Regions from separate parts of the Sporosarcina sp. 179-K 3D1 HS genome, predicted to be linked through region 1. Evidence: riboswitches for the same ligand, from Rfam matches in the RefSeq annotation. Region 1 holds a riboswitch; the other holds the start of a gene.
What was found. A riboswitch is a leader RNA that binds a small molecule or an ion and turns the genes downstream of it on or off. The one in region 1 is predicted to bind thiamine pyrophosphate.
Positions count from the first base shown of each region.

Region 2: another riboswitch for thiamine pyrophosphate. It lies ahead of AB1K83_RS11025 (3-oxoacyl-ACP reductase); the one in region 1 lies ahead of thiT (energy-coupled thiamine transporter ThiT).

Region 1 covers NZ_JBFEGI010000013.1:67,866-73,524, forward strand. The annotation lists gene AB1K83_RS15265 (DEAD/DEAH box helicase) at 1-313, shown strand, start outside; gene map (type I methionyl aminopeptidase) at 579-1,334, opposite strand; gene AB1K83_RS15275 (DUF4870 domain-containing protein) at 1,649-1,987, opposite strand; TPP riboswitch at 2,092-2,195, shown strand; gene thiT (energy-coupled thiamine transporter ThiT) at 2,304-2,858, shown strand; gene AB1K83_RS15285 (tryptophan-rich sensory protein) at 3,100-3,861, opposite strand; gene AB1K83_RS15290 (GNAT family N-acetyltransferase) at 4,161-4,706, shown strand; gene AB1K83_RS15295 (beta-class carbonic anhydrase) at 4,815-5,390, opposite strand.
Region 2 covers NZ_JBFEGI010000007.1:112,482-118,140, reverse strand. The annotation lists gene AB1K83_RS11050 (N-acetylmuramoyl-L-alanine amidase) at 1-612, opposite strand, end outside; gene AB1K83_RS11045 (rhodanese-like domain-containing protein) at 836-1,132, opposite strand; gene AB1K83_RS11040 (cupin domain-containing protein) at 1,306-1,815, opposite strand; gene fni (type 2 isopentenyl-diphosphate Delta-isomerase) at 1,926-2,957, opposite strand; gene AB1K83_RS11030 (squalene/phytoene synthase family protein) at 3,000-3,818, opposite strand; TPP riboswitch at 4,026-4,124, shown strand; gene AB1K83_RS11025 (3-oxoacyl-ACP reductase) at 4,193-4,954, shown strand; gene AB1K83_RS11020 (MFS transporter) at 5,286-5,659, shown strand, end outside.

The sequences.
Region 1 (5,659 bases):
GAAGACGTTAGAGAGTTTTCGAAAAGGTGACTTCCGCGTCTTGATTGCGACAGACCTTGGAGCTCGTGGTCTGGACATCGAGGGTCTGACACATGTCATCCATGTCGATGTTCCGCATACAATCGAGCAATATTTGCATCGTTCGGGCAGGACGGGGCGTGCAGGAAGTGACGGGGAAGTGCTGACCCTCCTGTCCTATGCGGAAGAACGGGATTACCGAAAATTGACGAAAGGCATGAAACCTGTCCAGAAAACTTGGTACAAAGGCCAGTTAGTGGAAGGGAACTCGAAAACGGTTCAGAAGAAAAAGTGAAGTTAAGGGGCTGTCCGCTTAGTTGGATAGCCCCGTTTTTAGAGTGGATACAGATGGGTGACCTTCGGATATGAGCGTTTGTTTTGGGATATGAGCGATTCTCTGCCGTTATAAGCGCTTGTGGAGAAATATAAGCGACAACCTGGACTTATAAGCGGTTCTCCGGAAATATAAGCGCCAATCCAGTTTTATGAGCGCTCGTGGAAAGTTATGAGCTCAGCGGCCCCATGCGAAAAGGACTGCCTATTCAAGGCAGCCCTTTTCATTAATCCTCTTCCAAGGAAGTCAAGATAATCGGTTCATCTTTCGTGACAATAATCGTGTGTTCAATCTGGGCGACGAGAGAACCGTCCGGCGTCACAAATGTCCAGCCGTCTCCCAACTCGATGATATGCTCGGCTTTTTCGGATATAAATGGCTCGACAGCTAAGACCATTCCTTCTGTCATTAAGGTTTCATCCCACGCATCGTAATAATTCAAAATATGTTGGGGTTCCTCGTGCAGGGAAGTGCCAATACCGTGACCTGTCAGGTTCTTGATGACAAAAAGCCCATTGTCCTTGGCTACCCGCTCCACCGCCTTGCCAATCTGGTTCAAGCGGGAACCAGCTTTCACTTTGGTCATCGCGCGATTAAATGCACTTTTTGCGACATCGCAGAGCTTCTGTTTCTTTTCATCAGGAGTTCCGACGACGAACGAAATTCCAGTATCGGCGAAGTACCCACCATAGGAGCCGGACACATCGATATTGACCAAGTCACCGTCCTGGATCACCCGGGACCCTGGAATGCCGTGTGCGACTTCATTGTTGACACTGATGCACGTATAGCCCGGGAAATCATATTGGTCAATCGGCGCGGAAATGGCTCCTTTCTCTTGAAAGAGGCGGCCGCCCAACTCATCAATTTCTTTTGTTGTGATGCCCGGAACAGTTGCTTTCTTCATTTCTTCCCGAATTTCCGCAACAATTCTCCCTATCTTTTTCAATGCTTCGATTTCTTGTTCGTTTTTTACGATCATCCTGTACAAATCCTTTCTACCGTTCAGTCGTTACCATACCATACTATAACATATTCCAGAATTCCAAAAGCCCGCAAACTTTTGCTAGTAGAACAAGAAAAAAACGCAAGGCCACTTTTTGTGGACTCGCGTTTTCATTATCTTCGAGGGATGGAAGAACCGTATTTGCTTCTTTTGGATAGAAATTTGCGGACGATCGGGTAAAGGACAGGCGCCCATTTTATCGCAGTTTTAATTAATCTTTTCATTCTTCATCGCCTTCTTCCTACAACATCTTTATATATATATTTCCCACTGGCTTCCTAATGTAAACTTCATTTAAGTACTTTGACGCCTTGGATTATATTCCAGATAACGATGACGAGGAAGAGCAGGCCATAAATCGCAACAAAAAGGAATGGTGTAATTTGCCAAAACCCAAAATGGTTCATGCTTCCGTCCATTGGTCCATAGAATGAGAACATGGAGAAGGAAAAAAGAATGAAGCTGGCTATCAGTAAAACGGTAGGAACGAGATGGGAAACGAGTGAGCGTTTTGCATGTTGCTTCACCTCCCAATCTTCGGAAATGAAATAGACAATCAATGGAAAGAGCAAGGGTGAAAAAAATATACTAAAATAACACAATGCGGATAATAATTTTTGATTAGCCATAGTCGTCCCTCCATCTTGCTTCTATTGTACAAGAAATTTCCAGTGCTTGAAATCATCTTGCTTAATTTCTATGAATGCTATACACTTGAGTGGACAATTGCATGAAAAACCACAAGGGGTGCCGCTTGGCTGAGATTGGACATATACTTGTCCTGACCCTTTGAACCTGTAAGATCATTCTTGCGTAGGGATGTGGATGGAAACTGGCATAATAGATGTCCCGGTTCTATCCGGGATGTCTTTTTTCATTAGCTAGGAATAATTATTTTTCATTCTCACATCCTCCTACCATTTTTTCAAGGAAGGAGGAATTCATTTGGATAAAAAACGTCTTCAATTTTTATTGGAAGTATCCATATTAGGCTCCATCTCTTTTGTGCTGGATCAAGTAGGCTTTTCATTGCCGCAAGGGGGATCGATAACGCTGTCTATGCTACCAATTGTTGTGATGGCTTTTCGATGGGGCATTGCGGGTGGCATGTTGACTGGATTTTTAAGTGGACTTATTCAGTTGGTAACGACCCCTAAAATTTATCACCCGGTGCAAGCTGCGCTTGATTATCTCTTTGCATATTCCTTGGTGGGCCTTGCGGCTGTGACGCTTGTTTGGGTGCTGCGTGGTCAAGCGAGTGGAAAGAAGGGGACGATGATCGCAGCAATTGTTGTGGGCACTGTGATCGGGGGGCTTCTTCGTTATCTAATTCACTTCATCGGCGGTATGGTGTTTTTCGCGCAATATGCTGGTGATCAGCCGGTATGGCTTTATTCACTTGTATATAACGGGACTTATATGATCCCCTCTATCATTTTATCTGCAATTGTCGCATCACTCTTATTTACCTCCGCACCTCGCCTATTACAAAGAAATTAATCAATTACGAATCGAACAGCGAAGGGTTCGATTTGCCGTATTTCTGCGTGTTTTTTGCAGAAATTAAGGCACTTTCGTGAAGGGTCACCTTAGCCTGCGTTCTTATTCAGCGGTTGTTTGGACCACCGCTGTAAGGAAAATAAACAACATCCATCACGAAATCTATTGAGATGGAGTTTTCAGCTGAATAAAGATAAAAATCGCCGTATTCTTCTTCAGTTGAAGGAGGGACGGCGATTTTTTATTCTGCTATGCTCTCGGTTCCTTGGCTTACTATTTCTTGTCCATGTTTACTCTTCCGTGTCATCAAAATTCCGACTATCAAGGCTGCTGTCAGGAATAGGGCAGCTGCCGAAACGAATAATTCATCAATACCATTTTTAACAATGATCCCAATAAACGCCCAGACGATCACTATATTTAACCCGATATCTTTATGATGGTAGAGGAAGTGAAAAGCAAACGCTGTGGCAATCGTTAAATAGATGACGGTCCATAACGGATCGCTCAGTCCCCAGCCCGACCACTCCCGATAAGTGAGAACATAATTGAAATTCATAATCGTGGAGATGAAGATCCAACCAACATAAACGGATATCGGTACCCTTTCCCAAATGGAATTTTCTTTTGGGGGGTAAGTGAAATAGAGGGCAAGCAGCAGCCCAAGGAGTATCACTTTGACGCAAAGCATTGGAGTGTAATAGCTGTAATGCCATAATATAACCCAAGCGACATTAAACAAACAGCTGAAAATAAAAAGAACTGCGCGAAGTCGGGTCCTAGAGGCGGTAGAGCGTGTTCTAACATTAAAGCCGTATATCCAAAAGCCCAATAAGATATAAATACCAATCCAAATAGAAAAAACGTATCCGGCAGGTGTAAAAAGCACAGGTAACCTATCTGCAATTTCCCAAGTCGTCCGATCGTTCAATGGCAACAGGTTGGCAATCGAGTAGACGGCCATTGTCACGACGAAGGAAAAGGTCATTATCATCTTTAGCATTGTCTAATCCTCCTACAGTAAGTATACATTCCAAACAGGATTGCGTGGCACCTAAAGTGTGAAGTTTCCGTCACAAATGCAATATTTCGTATATGGAAAATTCATGTTATAATGAAATGCAGCTCGTGTTACAAAGGTTTGCCGGAGAACAGGGGGTTTGAAAGCGATTTCTACCGTCCAGTTTAGTCTAGGCACCAACAGATAAATTTGATACAAAGGTAAAAAATGTGGCAGACAACGATATACTAAGATTGAACAGGCCAGATTCCGGAAGTATCTTCGTAAAAGGGTGAATGTCATTGATATTGCTTGAAGGGCGATCTTGTTATTTACGAATATTGACTGAGGAAGATGCTTCCATTTTCACAGCTCTTCTCAGTGCCAACCGGGAGTATTGGTCTGTGTTTGAGCCGCGGCATGAGGATAGTTATTTTACCGTAGCGGTCCAGCGGGAAAAAATTAGAGAGTCGCTTTATCAAATGAGGAATCGAAGGGAATACAATTTTGGTATCTTCGATTCTGAAACGAGTAGACTGATTGGACATATTTCTTTGTATAGTATCAAACGACTTCCATTTTCTAGTGGTTTTGTAGGGTATTCAATTGATGAGGGGGAAACCGGTCGCGGTCTGGGGTCTGAAGCGGTTGGTCTTGTGACAAAGTTCGCAATCGAGAAGTTGGCACTGCATCGCATTGAAGCTTTTGTCTCGCCCCGGAATTTGGGTTCTATTAAGGTGCTGGAAAATTCGGGGTACACGCAAGAGGGGTTACTGCGCAAACTGCTCTATATCAATGGAGTATGGGAAGATCATTATATGTATGCGATCGTAGAAGACGATTATTGAAAGGGCAAGGCCCCATTTCGAAGATGGGTGACCAAAATAAGAAGCCACTTCCTGTGAATAGAGGAAGTGGCTTTTGTTTATTTCCCGGGAAATTTGTCGGGGGTCAAATTATTTTCCTACAATAGATTGATAGCCATCGACAATTACGTCAAGCTGTCCTGTATCCGGATGCACAACCAAGCCGTGTATAGGCACTTTTGAATCCATTAAGGGGTGATTCCGTACCACTTCTACACTCATTTTGACGCTTTCTGTCACATCGCTGAATCCATGCAACCAATTCTTCATATCTATTCCCGAATACTTTAGTGTTTGAAATATGTTGGAATCAATTCCGCGATCGGTCATTTTTTTAGTTATACGATCCGTGTCGATGGAGCTCATTCCACAATCGTAATGACCAATGATGTACACTTCGTCGACTTGAAGCTCATAAATGGAGACAAGGAGGCTCCGCATGATCCCGCCGAACGGATGGTTGACGATTGCGCCCGCACTTTTAATGATTTTCGCATCGCCGTTTTTCAAGTTCATTGCTTTAGGCAATAGTTCGGTAAGACGTGTATCCATGCAGGTTAATATAACGATCCGCTTGTCTGGAAACTTGGTTGTTGCATACTCTTCATATCTCTTGTCACTAACGAAAGTTTCATTGAATTCCAAAATTTCATTTAAAAGTGCCATTGACTACACCTACCCCTTTTGGATTTGCTGTTCCTTTTCCCCATATGGTTTTAAAAGAAACAGTGTGCCCGTTAGAAGGACATGTTCAACATCATAATTAATTACATATCGGCCTAATTGAGCCGAGTTTTTGAATCGAGCTTCAGGCTGACAAGACAAGAATGCTTCGTCAGCTCCACATCGCTCAAGGAAAAATGTTCTCTTGTCCGAGTAAGTCGGTTATGTAACCGTTACCAATCTAACAGTGCAAGGTTCGATTTTCTGTATTT
Region 2 (5,659 bases), on a different contig from region 1:
ATTCGAGATAAATCCCGTTTCTACTAGCACAGCCGGTGTTGGGACTTTCTTTAATAAATACACACCTTTAATTGCCAACGCTTCCCGATCCGTATTCTTTAGGTTTTCCTGGAAGGATGACTGAATGGATTTAGCCAATAGCTCACCATCCGGATGACCCTCGGGATGATAAAACACCTGGGAGCCTCGCCATTTCGATTCCGGAATAGCATTGACGTGGACACTAATGAACATATCCGGTTCTTCGTCGAGCGCAATTTGCTCGCGCAATTTCAAGTCCGCCAATTTGCGTTCCCGCACCGTACCGAACTCCTCGCCCGGCGCATGCTCCGCCAGTGCATCCCCTTCCTTCAAGCGGGTCATGACAACGGTGGACCCTTTCTTCTCCAGCTGCTTCTTTAATTCATGTGCAATTTTCAACGTAATATCTCGCTCCACTACCTCACCAGAAGATGCCCCGCCATCCAATCCCCCATGACCCGGATCAATGACGATTTTCACGCCACCGAGTTCGGCAGGCATGAAAAAACCCCGATCTGAGGCCTTCACACCGTATAACACCAGTCCTAAAGAACTTCCAAAAAGTATACAAATGACAAGCCATCGCTTCATTCCGACACCGCCCTTTTTCCATCACTATACGCGGGAGGCGGGTGGGATATGCCCTGGTGAAGTGCTTAAAACGTTTCGAGGTCCATAGAAAACGTTGTGAGGATCGTATCAAACGTTGCAAAGTTCAAGGATAACGTTGTAAAGAACTTAATTTCAAAAATATACCCCTTACAAATGAACAAAAAACAGGACCTCGCAAATAAAGGTCCCGTACGTTCACCAATTATTCTGTTTCGCCTTTCCAATCCAACATGCCGCCGACCATATTCGTCACGTCATAGCCTTCATCCGCCATGATTTCCTGCGCCCGTCCACTACGACCGCCTGAACGGCAAACGAGGATATACGGCGTAGACTCATCCAACTCCCGCATTTTCAACGGAATGTCTCCCAATGGGATATGTACCGCTCCCGGGATTTTCCCCGCAGCGACTTCATCCGCTTCCCGTACATCAATCAAATGGAGTTGTTCGCCGTTTTCCAAACGCTCTTGCACTTCTGCAGCTGTAATCTCTTTCATTTCGTAAAAGCCTCCCAACATTCAGTCATAGTCCTATCATAGCGAGCCGATCCGGTTTCGTCTATTCCTTTGTATTTCATCCAGATTCAATCTAAAACGGTTTAGGGCTGCCATAAATACGCCCACGATATCTAAATTTACCGCGGACGTTAATTTATGGAGCCCCCTACCGTTCATTCCGCCGCCATAGCGTCCGCTCTCGTTCTATGGACGGTGCCAAATGGATGTTCAGGTGGTGCATAGATGGTATAAAGCCGAAGCGGGATATTCCCAGTATTGATCAGATTATGCCATTTCCCGGCCGGCACCATGATGGCAGAATCGTCATGGACACGCGCTTCAAAATTCAAGTTATCTCTCGTATCTCCCATTCGGACGAGTCCTTGCCCCTCTTCAATGCGCAAAAACTGGTCTACCGAAGGGTGTGTTTCCAGACCGATGTCTTCACCAACTCCGATGCTCATTAACGTCACTTGCAAATGATCTCCCGTCCATATGGCGGTTCGAAATGTATTATTTTGCTTGGCAGCCTCATTAATATTCAAAACAAAGGGTTGTTTTCCATAATCCCGTAGCACTTCATGGCGTGGATTATTCCCCTGAACCGGCAGTGGACCGCTATAGGGGTGAATCGGTACATTCAGATGGCAATGGCACGGACACCAATAGGGAACAAAATAGATCGTCCTCATTCCTTTCTGGATTGGTCGCATCATTATATGCCAATTGGAGAAAGAAGGTACGACTTAAAAGCGGCCCTTCCCCGACTATCCATCCCGGGAAAAGGCCGCTTTTAGTTTCGTACGACAAGTCGCGGAGTCTGTTTTAATGCTTCAATCGACGATACGCCGATGCCGAACATCGCCATCTTGAGTTCCAGTTCACGCGTTTCCAAGACCCGGAGGACGTCTTCCGCGCTTTCAGTCGCTTCTTTCAATAGAGCTCGCCCAAATCCCGCCATGTCGGCGCCGAGTGCAATCGCTTTGGCGGCGTCGAGGCCCGTCCGCAATCCGCCGCTCGCAATGATCGGCTGTTCATCTATAGATTCGCGAACTGACCGGATACTTTCCACCGTTGGGATGCCCCATTCGCTGAACGCTTCGGCCGCCTCCACCTTGACTGGATCTGCGGAGCGGAATTTCTCCACTTGGCTCCACGACGTCCCGCCTGCTCCCGCCACGTCGATGAAGGCCACGCCTGCATCGCACAGCTTCCGCGCCGTCTCTCCGTCAATTCCCCAACCAACTTCTTTAATTCCGACCGGAACGTCCAACACAGCGCATAGTTGCTCAATTTTCCCAAGCAGGCCGGCGAAATTCGTGTTGCCATTCGGCTGGATAACTTCCTGGATACTGTTTAAATGAAGGACGAGCATATCGGCATCCGTCATCTCGATAATCTTCCGGCATTCGTCATTACCGAATTCATAGTTGAGCTGAACCGCGCCCAAATTAGTGATGATCGGGACATTCGGCGCGTATTTCCTCACTTCGAACGAGGCATGATGCGCATCTTTGTCAAGAAGCGCCCTCGTCGATCCGAGCGCCATCACCCAACCCCGCTCTTCCGCAGCTTCCGCCAAATTCCGGTTAATCGTCTCCGCAAAGGCCGTTCCTCCGGTCATGGAGCTAATGAGGAAGGGGGTTCTACACGCATGACCCAAAAAGGAGGTTTCTATGGAAATGTCGGCAAAATCAATTTCCGGAAGCGCATTGTGAATAAAAGCGAGCGATTCAAAGCCCGTGGAAATGTTCTCTCCCATCACGTTTTCATTCAATGAAATTGTGATATGCTCGGATTTTCGCTGCTGAATTGAATCCGTCAACAGTAGACACCTGCCTTATGTTCAAATGGAATGATCTTTCTGTTACTCACTTTGTATTTCTTCTACCGTTTGCTCTACTTCTGCGCGTGTCATTTTTTCTCGCCCTTCTTTCATGGCGTTTAACGTTTTATGAGCCAAGGCAAGGGGGAGACGGCAGAATAACAAAATGCTTTTCTTATGAAGGGACTTCATATATTCATCCGCTTTTGCCAAGTTTTCTTCCGCGTATTCAAATAGTTCCGCGCGCGTCCAGCCATCGGGCACAAAACTGACCCCACGTTCCCCCAAATCCTCTTCCTCATTACGCAAAATATTGACGGCTTGAAGCCCGCGCCCATAACCAATGGCAAGGTCACGGTCGGTTTTTTCATCGGCATAGTGCGCCCAAAGATCCGAAAGCATGACGCCCACAAGTCCTGCGACGTAATATGTATAGTCATCCAAATCTTCACGTGTACGGATGTTCCAGTTGGCCTTTGACCATTTGGCCATGCCCCATGCCATTTCACGGGCAGCGTCCGCGACAATCGGCCGAACATCCATTGGGCAAGCTTGCAGCCACTCTTCCAAACGAATGGTCACGTCAGGCATGATTGATTTTACCGGCTCCAGAATCCGGAAATACTCTTCGTTATTAAAAGGTCGTTCAAATAATTCGCTGACTTGCTGCAAAATTTCATATTTAACGACATTGTCCAAGTCGGCATGATCTTCAATTTCATCAATTGCACGGAATATCAAGTAAGCAGAGGCAACCGAATATTTTAATTCCTTTTGTAAAAAAGTGATCGGGATGTAAAATGTACGGCTCGTCTCTTTTAGTACACGCATGGCGTCTTTTGGAAATGCAATCTCAGCCATAATAAGCTCCTCTCTCCACCCTTAGTTTTTCCCCTACTAACATGGTAACTCAATTCCTGAAAAAAATATAATAAAACAGAAAGTGGTGAAAAAGGCGACAACCCCACAACCTAGCAACCATTCCGAATTATCCCTAAGTTTCCGATTACACGGGCGACTGTCACCATTAACCCAAGTATGGTACACTAACTCCGAAGACAATAGGAAACAGATCACTGGGGGCGCCATTCGGCTGAGAGGAGACAACTCCGACCCTTAGAACCTGATCCGGGTTAAACCGGCGGAGGGAAGTGGCGGATACGTTTATGTAGATGCAGATCACTTCTCCAGTGGTCTCTTTTTTTATGTAAAAATTGAATGGGGAGATGAATGAAATGGAATTGAAAGATCAAGTCGTTTTGGTAACAGGAGCAGGCCGGGGGTTGGGAGCCGAAATTGCAAAGGCATTCGGGCGGGAAGGTGCAAAAGTGGTCGTCAACTATTTTTCCAGTGAAGACAAGGCAAATGCGGTCGCAGCTGAGATTGGGGATAATGCCCTTCCAATCCAAGCGGACGTGCGCAACGCGGAAGATGTGAAGCAATTATTCCAACAGGCAAAAGAACATTTCGGCCAAGCGATTACAACGATCGTCAACAATGCCCTTGTCAACTTTTCATTCAACGGAGACGATCGGAAGCAGTTGGACACGATTGAGTGGAGCGATTTCGCCGGACAATTCGAAGGCAGTGTCAAGGCGACACTCAATACATGGCAAGCAGGCCGAACGGATATGGTGAAAAATAAATTCGGTCGTATTATCAATATCGGAACCAACCTATTCCAACATCCCGTCGTACCGTACCACGACTACAATACGAGCAAGGCCGCCCTTCTGTCGATGACCCGCAATATGGCGAAAGAGCTCGGCCCAAAAGGCATCAACGTCAACATGGTCTCCGGCGGGTTATTATTGAAAACGGACGCCAGTGCGGCCACACCCGATTTTGTGTTTGACATCATTAAGGAGAACACCCCTCTTGGCGAAGTCACCACACCGGCTGAACTAGCAGACGCGGTCCTCTTCTTCGCCTCCCCTTGGAGCCGTTCCGTCACGGGACAGAATTTGATCGTCGATGGCGGCTTGGTGATGAACTGATCCTCTATTATTATGGGTAATTGATGAATTTCACCAAATGGTAACCACCCTGCTTACTTGCCAGTTAGCGGAGGGTGGTTACCCTTTTGTCTTGGTATACAAAGCAAATTTTGCGATAATAGCCGTTGTCCTTTCCTAGCTGACAGCAGGCTCCATAACGTTTCACTTAAACTTCTAAACGCTCCAAACCCAACTTCTCAACGTTTACACCCACCCTCGTAACGTCCACCTTGTATTCCCCATTAAGTTTTGCCTCCAACATTGCGTATCAAAAGTTGCTTTCGTTAGATACTTATGACTGAAATGATTTTAGTTGTAAGGGAGGATTACTATGGAGGCGACAACTTACAAAGGTAACAATAAAATGATCACGGGCATTGTCTTTGGGGTCCTTACATTTTGGCTTTTTGCACAAGCTATGGTGAACGTAGTTCCAGCAGTGCAATCCGATTTGGGTATTTCGCTAGGAACTTTGAACATCGCCATCAGTTTAACCGCGTTATTCTCGGGTATTTTTATTGTGGCAGCGGGCGGCCTTGCGGATCAAGTCGGGCGTAAAAAAATAACATATGTTGGATTGATTTTAAGTATCATCGGCTCTTTATGTTTAGTTTTTACGAACGGTGCGTTTCTACTCATCGTCGGTCGGATTATTCAAGGTCTTTCGGCAGCGTGTATTATGCCGTCAACCATCGCTTTAATGAA